3 regions of the Streptomyces sp. NPDC052020 genome follow, and region 2 is predicted to be linked to each of the others. Evidence: riboswitches for the same ligand, from Rfam matches in the RefSeq annotation. Region 2 holds a riboswitch; each other region holds the start of a gene.
What was found. A riboswitch is a leader RNA that binds a small molecule or an ion and turns the genes downstream of it on or off. The one in region 2 is predicted to bind cobalamin.
Positions count from the first base shown of each region.

Region 1: another riboswitch for cobalamin. It lies ahead of AB0L74_RS18660 (ABC transporter substrate-binding protein); the one in region 2 lies ahead of AB0L74_RS02590 (ribonucleoside-diphosphate reductase subunit alpha).
Region 3: another riboswitch for cobalamin. It lies ahead of AB0L74_RS18685 (hypothetical protein); the one in region 2 lies ahead of AB0L74_RS02590 (ribonucleoside-diphosphate reductase subunit alpha).

Region 1 is NZ_JBFAWY010000016.1:55,794-59,044, forward strand. It holds gene AB0L74_RS18655 (iron ABC transporter permease) at 1-797, opposite strand, end outside; gene AB0L74_RS18660 (ABC transporter substrate-binding protein) at 857-1,900, opposite strand; cobalamin riboswitch at 1,930-2,112, opposite strand; gene AB0L74_RS18665 (class I SAM-dependent methyltransferase) at 2,166-2,915, opposite strand; gene AB0L74_RS18670 (MFS transporter) at 2,884-3,251, opposite strand, start outside.
Region 2 is NZ_JBFAWY010000002.1:150,555-153,805, reverse strand. It holds gene AB0L74_RS02590 (ribonucleoside-diphosphate reductase subunit alpha) at 1-1,947, opposite strand, end outside; cobalamin riboswitch at 2,071-2,235, opposite strand; gene mctP (monocarboxylate uptake permease MctP) at 2,355-3,251, opposite strand, start outside.
Region 3 is NZ_JBFAWY010000016.1:61,227-64,477, reverse strand. It holds gene AB0L74_RS18690 (ferric reductase-like transmembrane domain-containing protein) at 1-717, opposite strand, end outside; cobalamin riboswitch at 996-1,153, shown strand; gene AB0L74_RS18685 (hypothetical protein) at 1,333-2,274, shown strand; gene AB0L74_RS18680 (cysteine synthase family protein) at 2,271-3,251, shown strand, end outside.

The DNA of each region.
Region 1 (3,251 bases), on a different contig from region 2:
GCCGCCGCGACGAGGACCCCGGTGACGAGGGAGAGCAGGACGAACATACGGGCGCGGAAGCGGCCCACGTCCAGCCCCATCGTCGTCGCGGCCTCCTCGCCCGCCAGCAGCAGGTTCAGGTTGCGGGCCTGGACCATCAGGACGCCGATGCCGGCCAGCAGGGCCGCGCTGGGCAGCCACAGCGTGCCCCAGTTGACGCCGCCGAGACCGCCGAGGGTCCAGGCGAGGACCGCGCGGGCCTCGTTGCCGTGGTCGGTGGTGAGCAGCAGCAGGTCGAGCAGCGCGGTGAGCACCGCGGCGATGGCGACGCCGGACAGGACGAGCCGCGCGGAGGTGATGCGACCGCCGGTGCGGGCGGTGGCGTACACCAGGAGCAGAGCGCCCAGGGCACCCAGGAAGGCGGCGACCGGCAGTGACACCGGCCCGAACACGGTCACCCCGAAGACGATCACCGCGACGGCGCCGAGGGACGCCCCGGAGGAGACGCCGAGCAGGTAGGGCTCGGCGAGCGGGTTGCGGAGCAGGGCCTGGAGTGTGGTGCCCACGACGGCGAGTCCGGCGCCCGTCACCGCTCCGAGCAGGACGCGCGGCGCTCGTACGTCCAGGACGATGGTCTCCCGCGCCCGCGGCCAGTCGGGTTCGGCCCAGCCCGCGCCCAGCGCGTGGGTCACGATGCCCCACACCTGGCCCGGTGGCACGTGTACGGAGCCGATGGTCAGGCCGGCTGTGGCCGAGAGCAGGAGCAGGGCGGTGAGGAGGACGAGCGTGGTGGCGAGTGCCGCCCGGCCCGTCCGTATCCCCTGGCGGCGCCCCTGCCGGGCGGTCGGTCCGGTGTCCGTGCCGGTGACGGCGGCGGTCACCGGAAGCTCTCGGGGTGCAGGCCGCGGGCCAGGTCCTCGACCGCGTAGGCCGACCGGACGCCGACCAGGGTGGCGGTCAACGGCAGCACGACGAACCGCTGGTTCCGGACGGCGGGCACGTCGGCGAGGGCCGGCTGGGACAGCAGGAACTTCTTCTTCCGCTCGACGCTGCCGGCGCCCTCGTAGTCGTAGATGGCGATGACTTCCGGCTTGCGCTGGACGACCTGTTCCCAGGAGACGTCGCCGAAGACGTCATCGAGGTCGGCGAAGACGTTCTCGCCGCCGGCCAGGCGGATCAGTTCGGTGGCCAGGCTCTTGCCGCCCGCGGTGAAGGCGGTCTTGTCCCCGCTGTCGTACACGAAGACGGAAAGGCGGGGTTCGCCCTCGACAGCCGTGGTGGCCCGGCCGACGCGGTCGCGGAGGTCGGACACCAGCTCGTCCGCCCGGCCGGGTACGCCGAAGATCCGGCCGATGGTGCGGATCTCTTCGTAGGTGTCCTTCATCGTCACCCGTTCCTTCCCGCAGTACTCGCGGTTGAGATAGGTGTCGATGCCCGCGTCGGCGAACGCCTCGCGAGAACGGCCCTCGTTCTCGGCGAAGGCGCTGCCGTAGCCGCCGTAGACGAGGTCTGGCTCCGCCTCCAGGACGGTCTCGAAGGACGGTTCCCTCTTCGCCAGTTCCGGAATCGACTCGTAGTCCTCCCTCAGGCCGGGCAGGACGGCGGAATCGGGGAAGGCGGTGCCTGCCATACGGTCCTTCAGGCCGAGGGCGAGCATCAGTTCCGCCGGGTGCTGGTGGATGGTGACGACTCGGGAGGGCGGCTCGTCGTACGTCGTCTTCACGCCGCAGTTGTCGACGGTGACGGGGAAGCCGTCGGCCGGCGAGGCCGTGGTTTCGGCGCCCTGGGCGGTGCCCTGCGGCGAACCGCAGCCGGCGGTGAGCAGGGCCGCCGACAGGGCGACGGCCGCCGCCACGGCACGCAGGGCGTGGCGCCGGTGGGCAGGGGTGAACAGCGGGGGACGGGACGTGCCGTCGTACACGTAGAGCCTCCTGGGGAGTCCGCGCTCCTCGGAACGGGCCCGCGACAGGCCAGTGTCCTGACTCCCGGATCGACGTTCCCCCTGCCTTCCCGCGCGGTGCGCGGTGGCATGCCGAAGGGGTGCACTCCCCGGTCACAGTGGCGGGACCGTGCCGGATTCGCACCGGCTTCCTGTCTCCCGTCGCGGTGATGACCTGGTGATACTACGGTCCGCGGAGTCGAGGTCAAAAGGGCGTGCGAATCCGCCTGCGCGCTCCCGCCCGCCCTCACTCCTCGCGGACGGCCCGCAGCACCAGCCGCTCGGCGTTCTCGTCGTACGGGCGGCCGTCGAAACCGCCGAAGACCTCCACCCGGCCGAACCCCGCCTCCCGAGCCATCCGCCGCAGCTCCACCGCGCTGTACACGAACCACACCAGGGTGGCTCGCGTGACCCGCTCGCCGCGGACCAGTACCCAGTCGCTGCGCAGCCGCGCCCAGTCGTCCAGCACGCTGTCGGTCTGCACCATCAGGTCGTCGCCGCGCCGCACCACCTTCGGCGGGGTGACCTTGCGGGCCAGGAGTTCCTTGCCGGCGAGGTCCAGGACGAGGGTGCCGCCGGGTGTCAGGCAGGTGTGCATGGCGCGCAGCACGCGGGCGTTGTCGGCGGGGTCCTCGAAGTAACCGAACGAGGTGAACATGTTGAGGACGACATCGAATCCGCCCGGCGCCTCGTACTCCCGGGCGTCGGCCCGCACGTGGGCGACCCGGACGCCGGCGTCGGCCGCTCGCTTCCGGGCCCGCTCCAGCATGGCCGGGCTCAGGTCCACCCCGGTGACGGCGTAGCCCCGGCGGGCGAGCGGCACGGTGAACACACCGGGCCCGCAGCACAGGTCCAGCACCCGGGCGCCGGCGGGGAAGGACAGCAGGGGAGAGGTGCCGAGCAGCTCCTCGGCCTGCGCGTAGCGCTGTTCGGAGAAGAGGAAGTCGTGGAACTCGGTCCAGAAGTCATCGTCCTGGAACCCGCCCGTCCGTGTCATGCGGTCTCAGTGCTCCTTCGTCGTCCTCGTGCGGGTGGGGCTGTTTCACCGTGCGGTCGCGCAGTGCCAGCAGCACAGGGGGCAGCACCAGGCACTGTGCGGCGGCCAGCAGCCAGAACCGGCCTGTGCTCCCGGCGTGTTCGGCGAGGCCGTAGAGCTGCCCGCCCAGTACTCCGCTGGTGCAGGCGCCGAGCCCGGCGGCCAGCCGTTGCTGGCCGAAGACCACGGCGTCCGAACGGGGGCTGCGGCGCAGCGCCTCCAGGTCGTTCTTGAGGAAGAGCACGATGTCGCCCAGGGTGATCAGCGCCCCGCCCGCCAGCAGCGCCGGCCGGGTGC
Region 2 (3,251 bases):
GTCCACCAGGTAGGAGTTGACCTGGAGGAACTCGCCGGACAGCGTCTCGCGCTTGAAGAGGTTGGACACCTGCGGCTCGATGCACTCGTAGACGCCCGCGATGGAGGCGATGGTCGCGGTCGGGGCGATGGCGAGGAGCAGGGAGTTGCGCAGGCCAACGGCCGCGATCCGCTTCCGCAGGGCCGCCCAGCGCTCCGGCCAGGCCAGGTCGGTGTCGTAGTGGTCGGGGTGGAGGACACCGCGGGCGGTACGGGTCTTCTCCCAGGCCGGGAGCGGGCCGTCGCACTCGGCGAGGGCGGCGGACGCCTCGTACGCGGCGAGCATGATCCGCTCGGCGATCCGGGTGGACAGCCGCTTGGCCTCGGGCGAGTCGAAGGGCAGGCGCAGCTTGAAGAAGACGTCCTGGAGGCCCATCGCGCCCAGGCCCACCGGACGCCACCGGGCGTTGGAGCGGGCCGCCTGCGCGGTCGGGTAGAAGTTGATGTCCACGACCCGGTCGAGGAAGGTGACGGCGGTGCGGACGGTGGCGTCCAGCCGCTCCCAGTCGATGTCGTGGGCGTCCGGGTCGACGAAGGCGCCGAGGTTGACCGATCCCAGGTTGCAGACGGCCGTCTCCCCGTCGTCGGTGACCTCCAGGATCTCCGTGCAGAGATTGGAGGAGTGGATGACGTGGCCGGGCTCGGCGGTCTGGTTGGCGGTGCGGTTGGCGGCGTCCTTGAAGGTCATCCAGCCGTTGCCGGTCTGGGCGAGGGTGCGCATCATCCGGCCGTACAGCTCGCGGGCCGGGAGCGTCTTCCTCGCCAGCCCCGCGGCCTCCGCCGTGCGGTAGGCGGCGTCGAACTCCTCGCCCCACAGGTCGGCCAGCTCCGGCACGTCGGAGGGGGAGAACAGCGACCAGGGCTCGTCGGCGTTCACACGGCGCATGAACTCGTCCGGCACCCAGTGCGCGAGGTTGAGGTTGTGGGTGCGGCGGGCGTCCTCGCCGGTGTTGTCGCGCAGCTCCAGGAACTCCTCGATGTCCGCGTGCCAGGTCTCCAGGTAGACCGCCGCCGCGCCCTTGCGCCGGCCACCCTGGTTCACGGCCGCCACGGAGGCGTCCAGGGTCTTCAGGAACGGCACGATGCCGTTGGAATGCCCGTTGGTGCCGCGGATCAGCGAACCCCGGGCGCGGACGCGGGAGTAGGCGATGCCGATGCCGCCGGCGTGCTTGGACAGGCGGGCGACCTGGTGGTAGCGCTCGTAGAGGGAGTCCAGCTCGTCCTTGGGGGAGTCCAGGAGGTAGCAGGACGACATCTGGGGGTGGCGGGTGCCGGAGTTGAACAGGGTGGGGGAGGACGGCAGATAGTCCAGGCGGCTCATCAGGCCGTACAGCGCGGCCACTTCCTCCAGCGCGCGGTCCGTGCCGTCCTCCGCCAGCCCGGCGGCGACCCGCAGCAGGAAGTGCTGGGGCGTCTCGATCACCTTGCGGGTGATCGGGTGGCGCAGCAGGTAGCGGCTGTACAGGGTGCGCAGGCCGAAGTAGCCGAAGCGGTCGTCGGCGCGCGGGTCGGCCAGCGCGTCCAGACGGCCGGCGTGGCGGCGGACGAACGCGGCGGTGCGGTCGGCGATCAGCCCCTCGCGGTGGCCGGTGGCGACGGACTCGGTGAACGCGGTGACGCCCTGGGAGGCGGCCTCGGCGCGGATGCCGAGGGTCAGCAGCCGGGCGGCCAGCTTCGAGTAGGCGGGGTCCTCGGCGATCAGGCCGGCCGCCGCCTCCGTGGCCAGCTCGCGCAGCTCCGTCTCGTCCGCCCGCGCGGACCGGCCGCGCAGCGCGGCGGCGGCGACCCGGCCGGGGTCGGCGTCGGGGAGGTCGGCGGTCAGCTCGGTCAGGGTCCGCAGCAGCGCGGCACCGGGACCGTCGTACTCCGGCTGGATCGCTGAAGCCGGGTCGGCTGGCGCGATGGTCACGTGAGGCACTCCCTCGCTCGGCACGGGGCCTTGCGCGGGGCAGGGGGCAGCTCACGAGCGCACGCGGCGCCGCGTCCACCGGCCCATTCCGCGAGGCCCGGACGTCATGGCACACGGGCCGGACGGCTCGTGCGCACTGCCGGCAGGTCCTCGGACTGGCTCGGTGCGCGGATGCGGTTTCTGCGGAGAGGCAGGCATACGGGCATGAGTACACCGTTGCGGGACAGTTCCGGATTCGCACCGGATTCCCCTGCGGCGACAGCGAGCACGAGCATACATCTTGTGCCGGGCCCCGGAACCACCCCCAGATGTTGTGTCGTCGTGAGGGCGGCGTGGGTCGGCGCGGCAACGGCAACGGGCCGCCGGGTTTCCTCCGGCGGCCCGTGTGCGGGGTGCGGGTGCGGGCGTCAGTGCGCCGCGCCGGCGGTGGCCGGCGGCAGCTCCGTCTGCACACCGGGGTCGCCGGCGTCCGCCGTGTAGTCCTCCGGGCGGGTCTCGTCGACGCCGTCCGGTGCCTTGACCGCCCGCAGGACGACCGTCAGGACCACGGTGACCACCACGTTGAGCACGAAGGCGGTCAGGCCGATGTAGCCGATCTCACCGATGCCGGGGATCTCCTTGGCCGAGCCGCCGAAGTGCTTCTGCGTCGGGGAGGCGACACCGTAGGCGGCGACCGTGCCGTACACCATGCCGACCGCCCAGCCGGCCAGCAGCGCCCAGCGGTGGAACCAGCGCGTGAACAGGCCGCCGACCAGGGCCGGGAAGGTCTGGAGGATCCAGATGCCGCCCAGCAGCTGGAAGTTGATCGCGACCGTCTTGTCCATCGTCAGGACGAAGACGAGCGCCCCCACCTTCACCAGCAGCGACACCAGCTTGGAGACCTTGGTCTCCTGCTCCGGCGTCGCGTCCGGCTTGATGAAGTCCTTGTAGATGTTGCGGGTGAACAGGTTCGCCGCCGCGATCGACATGATCGCCGCCGGGACGAGGGCACCGATGCCGATGGCCGCGAAGGCCACGCCCGCGAACCAGTCCGGGAACATGTCCTCGAACAGCTGAGGGATCGCCAGCTGCCCGTTGCTCACCTTGATGCCGGCCGCGATCGCCATGAAGCCGAGCAGCGCCAGCAGGCCCAGCATCAGCGAGTACAGCGGCAGGATCGTGGTGTTGCGGCGGATCACCTCACGGCTGCGCGAGGACAGCGTCGCGGTGATCGAGTGCGGGTACATGAACAGCGCGAGCGCGGAGCCCAGCGCCAGCGTGGCGTACGTCCACTGGCCCGCCTCGCCCGGTGCCAGGGCGCCGCG
Region 3 (3,251 bases), on a different contig from region 2:
CGGCCACTCGCCGTACCAGACGTTGGTGCCGTAGAGCAGGGTGTGCCACACACTCAGCACGTACACGACGATCACGAAGCGGTGCAGCCGCCGCCAGGTGTTCGCCCCGATGCGGTGCCGGACGTAGAACAGCAGCCCGAGCGGAACCGCCAGATACAGAGCACCCTGCCCCAGCGGAATGGCGATGCGGCCGGTGCCCGAGTCGTACCAGCCGGGCACGAACGTGTCCGCGAAGCCCGCCCAGAGCCGCTCGGCCCACGCCAACCGGGCCTCATACCGTACGAGCTCGGCGGCGAACATCAACGCGTGCGCGAACATCAGAGCCATCGTCGTCAGGCTCGTGGTGCGGTGCCAGCGTTCCAGGACCTGCCGGGAGACCGTCGGCCGGGCCGGGCGCGGCCCCGACAGCAGCAGGCCGAGCATGACCGTGCCCCAGGCCCACAGCAGGCCCGACCAGCCGAACGCCTGGCTGAGCAGGTACATCCAGTAGGTGCCGGCGTCGTCCATGAACGGCATGACCGCGACCGTCGCCGAGTCACCCGACTCCACGCGCGCGTACAGGAACGCGAAGACGGCCGCGGTGACCAGGACCGCCGCGCTCGCGTCGGGCAGCGCGGCCCGCAGGTCGGCGCGCAGGACGCCGCGATCGGCCGGGCCCCGGTCACGGGCGGGCGGCGGGGTCGTGCCGTCGTCCTCGGGCGTCGTCTCTGGCAGCATCCTGTGCCTTCCGGGGCGCGGGACACCGACGGGCGGTGTGCGCGTGTGATGGGAGGAACCAGTGTGGCCGAAACCGCCGGGAATACGGAGGCCACATCCAGCCAGAGTGGCTGCTGGGAGTCGGCTGAGCCGCCCCGGGGTCCTGATGCCCGCACATGGACCGATCACATTCGGACAACCGGCGACGCACCCCCTGCCGCGGGAGTGCGAGCCACCCTACGCTGTGCGTGCAGTCGGTTCGTGCCTCCCGTCCGACCGGACTCCGGGCGGCGCGAGGCAAGGGGGAACCCGGTGGGAATCCGGGACTGTCCCGCAGCGGTGAGTGGGGACGAAAGCCGTCAACGGCACTGGGCCCGCATCCGGTGGGGGCCGGGAGGCGACGGCCGGCAAGCGCCCGCCGGTTCCCCGGTGGGCGAGCCCACGAGTCCGAAGACCTGCCACTGCGCCCGCACCTGACGTGCGGGCTGTGCACGGTGACCTCGAGGACTGGGTCGGCGGTACGGACGGCTCGTACGGCGTACGCTGCGCCGCGCCTCCTTCCCGGCCCTGACGCGGGGCTCGGAACCACGAGGAGGACGTGTCCGTGACCGCGCGAGTTCCCGTCATCCGTGCCGGATGCCGGCCGGCCCGCTCTTCGACGGACCGGACCGGACGGTGCTGACGCCCGCCGGGGCGGCCCGTGAGGTGCGGTGCCCGCCGGGCCGCACGGTGTCCGGCGTCTGCCACGGCACCCTGGGCGAGCTGTACCAGGGTCCGCTGCGGGCGGGTGCCGAGCCGGACATCGCCGTGGTGTCCTTTCCCGTGGACCGTCATTCCTGGGTGCACTTCACCCCGGGGACGGGTTCGCCGGACCCGCTGCCCCTCGGGGAGAAGTCCGCGACGGCGGCCCGGCTCTTCCTGGAGCACTTCGGGCTCACGCTGCCGCCGGGCCGCTGGAGCGCCTGCTCCGAACTGCGGGTGGGCGTGGGGATGGCGAGTTCGACCGCGGACATCGTGGCGACACTGCGCTGTCTGTTCCGGCTGTTCACCCTGCCGTACGACCCGGACGTGGTCCTCGGCGTCCTGGCGGCGATCGAGCGGGCCGACAGTGTCTTCCTCGACGAGTTCGCGCTCCACCTCAGCGGCCGGCACCGGGTGATACGGCGGCTGGGCACGGACATCGGTTTCCACACCGCGTACATCATCGAGCCCGGGACGGTGGACACCGCCGCCGTCACCGATCTGCTGCTGGAGCACTACCGGCGGTACGGGGAGGAGTACGAGCGCTGCCTGGCCGATCTGCTGAAGGGCTTCGCCTCGGGGGACCCGGCGGCCGTCGCCCGGGCGGCCACCGCCAGCGCCGCCCTGTCGCAGAGCGTGCTGCCCAAGGCGGCGTTCGACCGCATGCTCGCCCACCGCGAACGGTTCGGCGCGGACGGCGTCTTCGTCGCCCACACGGGCTGCCTGATCGGCTACCTCTTCCCCGGCCGCCTCGACGCCGGCCTCAAGTCGGACCTGTCCGCCTTCTTCCACTCGCTCGGCCACCAGTGTTCCTTCGCCCAAGGAGGCTACGGGTGATCCACCCCCACATCGCCGACGCCCTGAAGGTTCCCGATCTCGTCCGGCTCACCGACGGCCTCGTCCTGGTCCGGTTCGAGTCGATGAAGATCTACTCGGCGCTCGCCGCCGTCCGCCACCTCCTGGAGCGGGGCACGATCCGTCCGGGACAAACCCTGATCGACAGCTCCAGCGGCATCTACGCCTACGCCCTGGCGCTCGCCTGCCACCGCTACGGCATGCGCTGCCACATCGTCGCGTCCACCACCGTGGACACCACCACCCGTGCCCAGCTGGAGGTCCTCGGCGCCACCGTGGAACAGGTCAGACCCTCCGAAAACCTCAAGCTGGACCAGGAGTTACGGGTGCGGCGGGTGACGGAGCTCCTCGCCGACCACCCCCACTGGCACTGGATGCGCCAGTACCACGACGACGTCCACTACCTCGGCTACCACGAGGTCGCCGACCGGATCACGACCACGTTTCCCGCGACCGCGCTGACCGTCGTCGGAGGGGTGGGCTCCGGAGCGTCGACGGGCGGCATCGTGGAGCGCCTGCGCGCCACGGACCCCTCGGTGCGGCTGGTCGGCGTCCAGCCCTTCGGAAGCGTCACGTTCGGCAGCCAGGAGCACCACGACCCGGAAGCGATCATCGCCGGCATCGGGTCGTCCATCGCCTTCGACAACGTCCGCCACCACCTCTACGACGCCCTCCACTGGCTGGACTTCAGCCACGCCATGTCCGGCACGATCGCCCTCCTGCGCGACCACGCCGTCTTCGCCGGGCTCTCCACCGGCGCCGGATACCTGGCCGCGGCGTACGAAGCCCGCCGCCACCCCGACCGGCTGCACCTGGTGATCGGTGCCGACACCGGGCACCGCTACGTCGAGCGTGTCTTCGCCCGGCACACGGAAGCCCTGGACCCCGCCGCGTTGAAACCCGTCGAGGTCTCCGCACCCGAGGAGATGTCCATGCCCTGGTCCACGATGGCCTGGCGG